2 regions of the Jannaschia sp. 2305UL9-9 genome follow, and region 2 is predicted to be linked to the other one. Evidence: riboswitches for the same ligand, from Rfam matches in the RefSeq annotation. Region 2 holds a riboswitch; the other holds the start of a gene.
The links. Region 2 has a riboswitch for thiamine pyrophosphate ahead of V6N07_RS10240 (thiamine ABC transporter substrate binding subunit). Riboswitches for the same ligand answer to the same signal wherever they lie in the genome.

Region 1 (4,411 bases), on a different contig from region 2:
GGGGACGACCGGATTCTGCACGAGGTTCGAGCCGATCGTCACGACACGACCCCCACCCGCCGTCCGGAAATGCGGCGTCATGGCCTGAATCGCGTTAAGGGCGCCGCCCACGGCGACCTCCGACTGTCGGGCGAGATCCGCCCAGGACAGGGTGTCGAGCGTCGCGCGGGCGTCCCCGTTGAAGCTGTAGTCTGCCAGGGCGTTGTGGATCAGCGTCGTAGGCGCGCCGAGCGTTTGCGTGACCTCCTCGACCATCGCGTCCACGGCCGATTTGTCGGTCATGTCCGCCTGCACGGCAATCGCCCTGGGCCCCAGTTCCGTCGCAAGCGCCTGCGCGGCCTCCGCACTGGCGCGGTAGTTTATCGCGACCTTCGCGCCCTGTTGCGCGAAAGCCCGCGCGATCGCGGCGCCGAGGCCCCGACCGGCCCCGGTGATCAGTACGGTTTGCGTATCGATGGCATGTGTCATGTCTGGGAAGATCCTCTCTGGAATGCATGAAAATGGTGAACAGGGCCGTGACCTGACCCGACCGACAGATCATCCGCCCTCAGGATCGCGGCAGAGATATAGGCCTTGGCTGCGATGACGGCCGGATGCAGGGCCTTCCCCTGCCCCAGCTGCGCCGCAAGCGCGGACGACAGGGTGCAGCCGGTCCCGTGGGTGTTGCGCGTGCTGTGCCGCCGGCTTTCGAACCAGACCGCCTCGTCCGCGCCGAGCAGGAAATCGGGGCTGTCTGGCCCGTCGAGGTGACCGCCTTTCAACAGCACGGCGGCGCACCCGAGGGCGCAAAGCGCCTGCGCCTGTTCGGCCATCGCGTCCCGATCGGTCCCCGCAGGCAGGCCCAGCAGGTCCCCCGCCTCGGGCAGGTTTGGCGTAAGGACCGTTGCCATCGGTGCAAGCAGGTCGCGCAGAGCGGCGACCGCGTCCGGATCAAGCAACCGGTCGCCGCCCTTGGCCACCATCACCGGGTCCAGAACGATCGGCGCATCGATGTCCGACAATGCGCTCGCGACGGTCGCGACATTCTGCGCGCTGCCGAGCATGCCGATCTTGATTGCATCGATCCGAATGTCGTCGCGGATCGCCGCGATCTGATCGGAAAGCATCTGCGGATCCGTCAAGGACACGGCACGAACGCCTTGCGTGTTCTGCGCCGTCAGCGCGGTTACCGCCGCCATCGCATAGCCGCCATTGGCCGATATCGCCTTGAGATCGGCCTGAATCCCCGCGCCGCCCGAAGGGTCGGACCCGGCGATCGACAGAACATTGGGTATCATGTGGACCTCCAGCCCGTGACGAGAGTGCGCGTGGCCAAGACCGGATCCTCGGCCCGCGAGATTGCCGAGACGACGGCCATGCCCACTGCGCCAGCGCCTCGCAGGGCCGGAATGTCGGCCGCCGACAGCCCCCCGATGGCGATCGTCGGCACAGGCGACGCGGAAACGATCTGAGCAAGGCCCCCGGGCCCCGTGGGGGCAGCAGCATCCGGTTTGGTGGCCGTGCTGCGGAACGGCCCCGCCCCGATATAGTCGACACAATCCGGGATCGCGGCGCATTGTGCCGCCGTCTCGACCGAAAGGCCCAGGATCGCATTCGGCCCGATGCGGTTGCGCGCGATGCGCGGATCGCCATCGCCCTGCCCGATGTGCAGATCAGCACCCGTTGCACAGGCCACGTCGACCCGGTCATTGACGAACAGCCGAACGCCCAGCGCCGCCATTTCCGGAAGCAGACCCTCGACCAGCCGAAGGATATCGTCATCGCTCCCCGTCTTGTCGCGAACCTGCACGGCCCAGGCCCCGCCCCGCGCCGCGGCGCGCGCCTGTTCTGCAACGGACAATTTCGCGCCCGGATCGGTGATGAAATAGACAGGCCCGATCATGTGGCCTGCCGGATACGGGCGGCGGCATTGAGATCCTCGGGGGAAAGCGCCGCAAGCGCATCGAGGAACGCGGGCTGAAAGCTGCCGGGGCCCGATGCCACCCGGCCCGCCGCCTCACCCGCAACACCGTAAGCCGCAAGCGCGGCGCAAGTCGCGTCGAAGGCATCCCCGCCCGCACAGAAGGCGGCGATCACGCCGTTCAGCGAACACCCCATCACCGTGATCCGCGCCATCAGCGGATGACCGTTTTCAACCCGCGCGCCCCGTGCGCCGTCGGTGACGTAGTCCACCGGGCCCGAAACCGCGACGATACCGCCGGTTCGGCGCGCCAGATCCTGCGCGGCCCCCTCCGCGTCCGCGACACTGTCACCCGCATCCACGCCCTTTGCCCGCCCGCCAAGGCCGGCAAGCGTCAGGATTTCGGATGCATTGCCACGCACCACGGTCGGTTTCATGGCCAGGAGACGGGTGCACAGATCCTGTCGAAAGCCTGTGGCCGCCACGCCGACCGGGTCCAGAACCCACGGCCGCCCGTGGTCGGACATGACACGCGCGGCGTCTTCCATCGCGGCCCCCCACTCGGGATCGGCGGTACCTATGTTGACGGTCAACGCCTGCGCCAGCTCCGCAAACTCCGCGACTTCGACGCGGGCATGCACCATTGCCGGCGAAGCGCCGATGGCCAACAGCACGTTCGCCATCACGTTCATCGCGACGAAGTTGGTGATGTTGTGCACAAGCGGCGCGGCATCGCGCAAAGCGCTCAGTCTATCTCCGGGGGTCTGTGTCATCTGGCCTCCTTTGACGGAAGGAGGCATGGCGAACGCAAATCCCGACACGGGTGGCATCCCCACAACTTCCTCCGCCGGCATGATCCGGTTCAGGTTCGAAGGGTACTTCTCAGCCCGTGCAAGACGGACGCCCCTGTTGCAGGCGCCAAGATGTCCGGAAATGGTTGAATGTCAATGCTGCCCGGGTCGAATTGCGGGTCGGTCGCGCAACCGTCGCGATCGATGGACAACGGATCGACGCCGCGGTCGCATCAGATCGATTCCGCAGACCCTACCGGCAAGGCGCCGCCCGAAAAGACATCCGCCATCCTGATCCCGAGATCGCAAGTTTCGGCTTGTCTCTCCGCCACCCGCCCCCTAAACGCGTCGGCGGAGACGTGGCCGAGTGGTCGAAGGCGCTCCCCTGCTAAGGGAGTAGGCGGGAAACCGTCTCGAGGGTTCGAATCCCTTCGTCTCCGCCACCATCATCCTTACGAAACCATCAAATCATCCGCCCGGCGCGGATTTCTCTGTACTTGAGAGATCGTTTTCTTAGGACTGCCCGGTGCTTTGATAAGGTTCTGGGCTCACGGTTATCGGATTTGCCGACCCTGTGCCGCGAGCGAAGGCAACTGGCGTTGCAGGTTCCCTATCGTTGTAAGGGATGCCAGCTGAACCTGCTGTTCATCAGTGCAGCCATCAAGACCACGGGCCCGGGCGGATGGCATTTATGGAATGACCCCGCTCGGATGCGCACCGACCCCCAGGGCGCCAGCGGGCGCTACGGGCCACCAACCTTGATACGCTGGACAGGCTACCACCGTGACGAACGCCGTCTACGACCGGCGATCGCCGGGCGAGGATGACGCTTTCGTGCCGTGTTCAGGCACCGCGGCAAGCAGTTGTGGCTAAATCGCGACGCTTTGTGTAGCAAATTGTTAACGTCGCGATTCTGGAAGCCTATGCCCTTGTCGGCGATGCGAAGTCCGCGTCGGTAACGACCATTTATCAGTGCCCGTGCCTGTATCCGTGAAGGAATTTTACATGACCACAACTCCGCTTCTCTGGCTTTCCGAATTCACCGCCAACCTCGTCCTTGCCGATGATCAGCGCGATCCGGTCGTTACAGGGCTGTCGAACGGCAATTTCCTTGTGTCCTGGACCGACGAGAACGAGTCTGTGGGCAATGGCGGTGGAAGCGATATCATCGGGGTGATCTTCGATCCGCTGGGCAACGCGCTCACGGGTTCGCTGTTTCTCAACGACGGCTTCGGCTTTACGCGAAGCGAAGACGACCACACTGTCGCGGCCCGCTCCGACGGGGGGTTTGCGATCGTCTACATGTTCTCCAACGGGACAGAGACTGACGTCATCTTCGGCATCTACGATGAGAATGGCCAGCGTGGGGCCTTCACCGGGCCCGAGATCGGTGGTGGTTTCGTCGTAAACGACACCTCCGGCTCGGGCGTCGAATACAGCAACCCCAGCATTGCGGTCGGCGCGGACGATAGCCTCTTCGTCACCTACGAGACGAGCTCCGGCACCACTCAGAATATCGTGGGCAGAAAGATCTCCGCCGATGGGACGACCGTCGGGGCGGAGGTTACACTGCGGCAGGATGGGTTTGCCGGGGGAATTTCGGCCAACGAAGATCTTGTCTCGCCGCAAACCGTCGCCCTCACGGGGGGCGGGTTTGCAACCGTGTATCTGGACAACGACGACACAGCCGGCGGAGTCGAACGTACGGTCGAGGTCCTGA
Region 2 (4,411 bases):
GCGGCAAACCCCGCCGGTCGCCGCAGGCGCGGCAGACCGACCAGACGCAGCCACGTGAAGCCGGTCAACGACAGGGAGGAGGAGAGGCGGCCGTAATTCGCATGCAGGTCCCGCATCGCAGGGATCAGGGCGCGCAGGGCAAAGGGCAGCGCCAGCACCACATTGACCAGCAGCACGATCGGCAGCGCCAGCGCGATCGGGTTCACCCAAGGCAGCAGCAGAATATAAAGCCCAGTCCCGAGGACGAGGGGCGATGCCGCGATCGACAGCGTTCCCACCACCTCGACCCAACCGGCGCGCAGGGCGGCAAGGGACATGGCGAGGGCAAGGGACACGGTCAGCATCGCTGCCGCAAGGGCGATGGCCAGCGACCGCAATGTCGCCCACCAGACGGACGCGGGCAGGGCGGTCACATGGCTCAGCCCGTCGGCGAGGATCATGCCGATCGGCAGCAGAAGGAACCCGCAGGCCAGCACGATCGCCACCGTGTCCTGAAGCCGGAGCACCCACCCCGCCGAATCCCAGCGGCGCACGATCCTGTCCTGTCCGGCCCCGAATCCCGACGGCAATGTCATGCGCAGCGACGACAGCGCGGCGCCAACCCCGAGCGCGAGTTGCAGCGCGCCGAGGATGGCGGCACGGCCGAGGTCGAAATCAAAGCGGAACGCCTGATAGATCGCGAGTTCGACCGTCGTGGACCTTGGCCCGCCGCCCAAGGCCAGCGCCACGGCAAAGGACGTCGTGCAGATCAGGAAGATCACGAGGAAGACCCCCGGCACGATGGCACGCAGCATGGGCCATTCGAGGAACCGCCGCGTGTCGCGGGCGTCGAAGCCGAGGGAGGCGGCCAGACGTATCCGTTCCCCCGGAATGCCTTGCCAGCCCTGCACCATCAGCCGGGTGGCCAGCGGCATGTTGAAGAACACATGCGCAAGGATCACGCCTTGCGCACCATAGATCGAAACCGGGTCGACCCCGAACCAGCCGAGCACGAGGCTGATCGGGCCGGACCGGCCGAACAGGGCGACGAGGCCCAGAACCGCGACGATCACCGGCAGGATGAAGGGCGCCCCCAGCAGCAGGATCACCGCGCCCCGTCCCGCGAACCGTCGGCGGGCCAGCGCGCGTGCCACCGGAATCGCCAGCAGGACGGACAGGCCAGCCGACAGGGCCGCCTGCCACAAGGTAAAGCGCAGGGCCCCCCAATCGGATGCCGTCAGGCCGTCCCACCCCTCGGCGCGCCAGGCCACCGCCCCGAGGGGCAGCAGCAGGACAACCGCGACGACAAGCGCCGCCGCGATGCCGATGCGGGTGCCGCGACCCACCCCGGTCAGCGGCCGAGGCCGGCCTCGAACTCTGCCACGACGGTGTCGCGCAGCGCCTCTGCCTCATCCGAGGAAAACAGGAGCGCAGTGTCCGGCATGTCGAGCATGGCAAACCCTTCGGGCATCTTCGCTGGGTCCAGCTTGGCGGGCAGGGACCAGTTCCCTTCGGGAATGATCGACTGGAAATCCTCGGTCAGGATGAAGTCGAGGAAGGCCTGCGCCAGCTCCGGCTGGTCGGTGCCCGCGATCTGGCCGGCGGTCTCGACCATGACGTAGTGGCCTTCGTCGAAGATGGCGGCCTTCTTGGTCAGGTCCTCCTCGGCGATGATGTGATAGGCGGGGCTGGTCGTGTAGGACAGGACCATGTCGGCCTCTCCTTCGGTGAACATGCCATAGGCCTCGGACCAGCCGCGCGTGACGGTCACGATCTTGGGGGCCAATGCCTCCCACGCGGCCTGCGTATCGTCGCCGAAGACCGACTTCATCCACAAAGCCAACGCAAGGCCGGACACGCTGGTGCGCGGGTCCTGGATCACGATGCGCAGATCGTCGGGCGCATCCAGCAGGCCCTGGAAGGTCGTCGGGACGGCATCCAGCTTGGTCGTGTCATAGACGAAGGCGGTATGCCCCCAGTTGAAGGGCACGAAGGTGTCGTCCGTCCAGTCGACGGGCATGGTCAGCCCCTCGATCGTCACGCCGTGGGGGGCGAACAGGCCGGTCTGACGCGCGCGTTCCGCATCGTCGGTGTTCAGGCCGATCACGACGTCGGCGCCGGTGCGTTCCCCTTCGAGGCGCAGGCGTGGCAGCAGGTCGCCGGTGACATATTCGATCTCGCATGCGCAATCGGCCTCGAAGGCCGTCTTGATGGCCGGGCCGGGGCCCCATTCGGACGCGAAGTAATCGGGGGCATAGACCGTGAGCGGTTCGGCCGTGGCGGCCGAGGCGATCAGGGTCAGGCCCGTGGCGATGGCGGTGGTCAGTTTCATCTCACAACTCCCATGGCGACGGACGGGGGTGAGGTTGGCATTGACGTGCGCGACCTTCCCTCCGCCGGTCTTAACCGGTTCAGGTTCAACGGGTCCGCTTTCGCATCTCAGCCTGTGTTGGCCCCCCGAGGTGCCTTGTGCTTAGCCGAGGTGCGGTCCGGGGACCAGCCCCCGGAAACCGTGTGGCTGGCAAAGGCTCGTCGTCCCGAGGTGGCGGTGCTATCACGGTCGGAACGATGGGCGATGAGGAGCATGCCGGTGGCACATGACGAGGATCCAGCCCTGTCCCGCGCGCGCGAGCGGGGCAGCCACGGGCGACAGCAGGATGACGGCGTTCTGGTCATCCGCACCATCGCGATGCCCGCCGATACGAACCCGGCGGGTGACATATTCGGCGGCTGGCTGATGTCGCAGATGGATCTGGCGGCGGGCAACATGGCCGGACGTGTCGCGCAGGGGCGCGGCGCAACGGTCGCGGTGGAGGGGATGCAGTTTCTGCGGCCCGTCAAGGTCGGCGACGAAGTCACCCTCTATGCGACGCTGAAATCCGTCGGGCGGACCTCCATGCGGATCCACGTGGATGTCTGGGCCCGCGCGCGGTTCGCCAAGACGGGGGCCAAGGTGACGGATGCCGATTTCGTCTTCGTCGCGCTGGATGATGCCGGGGCCCCGCGCGCGATCCCCGATACCTGACGGGCGCGACCGGGCGTCCGCTTGCCGCCCCCTGACGTTCCGTCTAGACCGCAGCCCGTGAGGAGTGCGCCCATGTCCATGAATACCTTCGGCCATCTGTTCCGTGTCACCACCTGGGGCGAAAGCCACGGGCCCGCGCTGGGTGCGACGGTCGACGGGTGCCCGCCGGGTGTGCCCGTGACCGCAGAGGCCATTCAGGTCTGGATGGACAAGCGCAAGCCCGGCCAATCCAAGCATACGACGCAGCGCAAGGAACCCGATCAGGTCGAGATTCTGTCCGGCGTCTTCGAGGGTGTCAGCACGGGCACCCCGATCCAGTTGATGATCCGGAACACCGACCAGCGGTCCAAGGACTACGGCGAGATCGCCGAGAAGTTCCGCCCCGGCCATGCCGACATCACCTATTGGCAGAAATACGGCGTGCGGGACTACCGTGGCGGTGGTCGGTCGTCCGCCCGCGAAACGGCGGCGCGGGTCGCGGCGGGGGGCATCGCGCGGGCGGCGCTGGCCGCGCTGGCCCCCGAGGTTTCCGTGATCGGCTACATGACCGCGATGGGGCCGCTCGACATCGACCGGTCCCGGTTCGACTGGGACGAGATCGCGCGCAACGATTTCTGGTGCCCCGATCCGGTGGCGGCACAGGCGTTCGCCGATCACCTCGACTGGCTGCGCAAGGATGACCACAATTCCGTCGGGGCGATCATCGAATGCGTCGCGCGGGGTGTTCCTGCGGGCCTTGGTGCACCGATCTATGCCAAGATCGACACCGATCTGGCGGCTGCGATGATGTCGATCAACGCGGTCAAGGGCGTCGAAGTGGGCGAGGGCATGAATGCCGCCCGCCTGACCGGCCGCGACAATGCGGACGAGATCTCGATGGGCCCGGACGGACCCGTCTATTCGTCGAACCACGCGGGCGGCATTCTTGGCGGCATCTCGACCGGGCAGGACCTCGTGGTGCGGTTCGCGGTCAAGCCGACGTCATCCATCCTGTCGGAACGCCGGACGATCACGAAATCCGGCGAGGATACGACAATCGTGACCAAGGGGCGTCATGATCCCTGCGTCGGTATCCGGGCGGTACCCGTGGCCGAGGCGATGATGGCCTGCGTTGTGCTGGATCACCTGTTGCTGCATCGCGGGCAGGTTGGCGATGCGGGCGGGGTAATCGGCTAGGGCCGTTTCAACCGACTGATCTGCACCGCCAGAATGCCAAGGGTCACGACGACGACACCGATCACGTCAAGGGGGCCCAGCCCCTCGCCCAGAAGGGCCCAGGCGATGACGACCCCGAAAAACGGGTTGAGAAAATGGAATGTCGCCGCGGGTGTCGCCCCGATGCGCGCCACCAGCAGGAACCAGATCCACGTTGCCGCAAGGCCGGGCACCAGCGTCGTATAGGCCAGG

Region 1: another riboswitch for thiamine pyrophosphate. It lies ahead of thiM (hydroxyethylthiazole kinase); the one in region 2 lies ahead of V6N07_RS10240 (thiamine ABC transporter substrate binding subunit).

The regions. Positions count from the first base shown of each region.
Region 1 is NZ_JBGEHM010000001.1:1,352,467-1,356,877, forward strand. It holds gene V6N07_RS06615 (3-oxoacyl-ACP reductase) at 1-468, opposite strand, end outside; gene thiD (bifunctional hydroxymethylpyrimidine kinase/phosphomethylpyrimidine kinase) at 465-1,277, opposite strand; gene thiE (thiamine phosphate synthase) at 1,274-1,882, opposite strand; gene thiM (hydroxyethylthiazole kinase) at 1,879-2,673, opposite strand; TPP riboswitch at 2,723-2,818, opposite strand; tRNA gene V6N07_RS06635 (tRNA-Ser) at 3,045-3,134, shown strand; gene V6N07_RS06640 (beta strand repeat-containing protein) at 3,697-4,411, shown strand, end outside.
Region 2 is NZ_JBGEHM010000002.1:494,253-498,663, forward strand. It holds gene V6N07_RS10235 (thiamine/thiamine pyrophosphate ABC transporter permease ThiP) at 1-1,325, opposite strand, end outside; gene V6N07_RS10240 (thiamine ABC transporter substrate binding subunit) at 1,331-2,311, opposite strand; TPP riboswitch at 2,351-2,449, opposite strand; gene V6N07_RS10245 (acyl-CoA thioesterase) at 2,669-3,004, shown strand; gene aroC (chorismate synthase) at 3,077-4,180, shown strand; gene V6N07_RS10255 (DMT family transporter) at 4,177-4,411, opposite strand, start outside.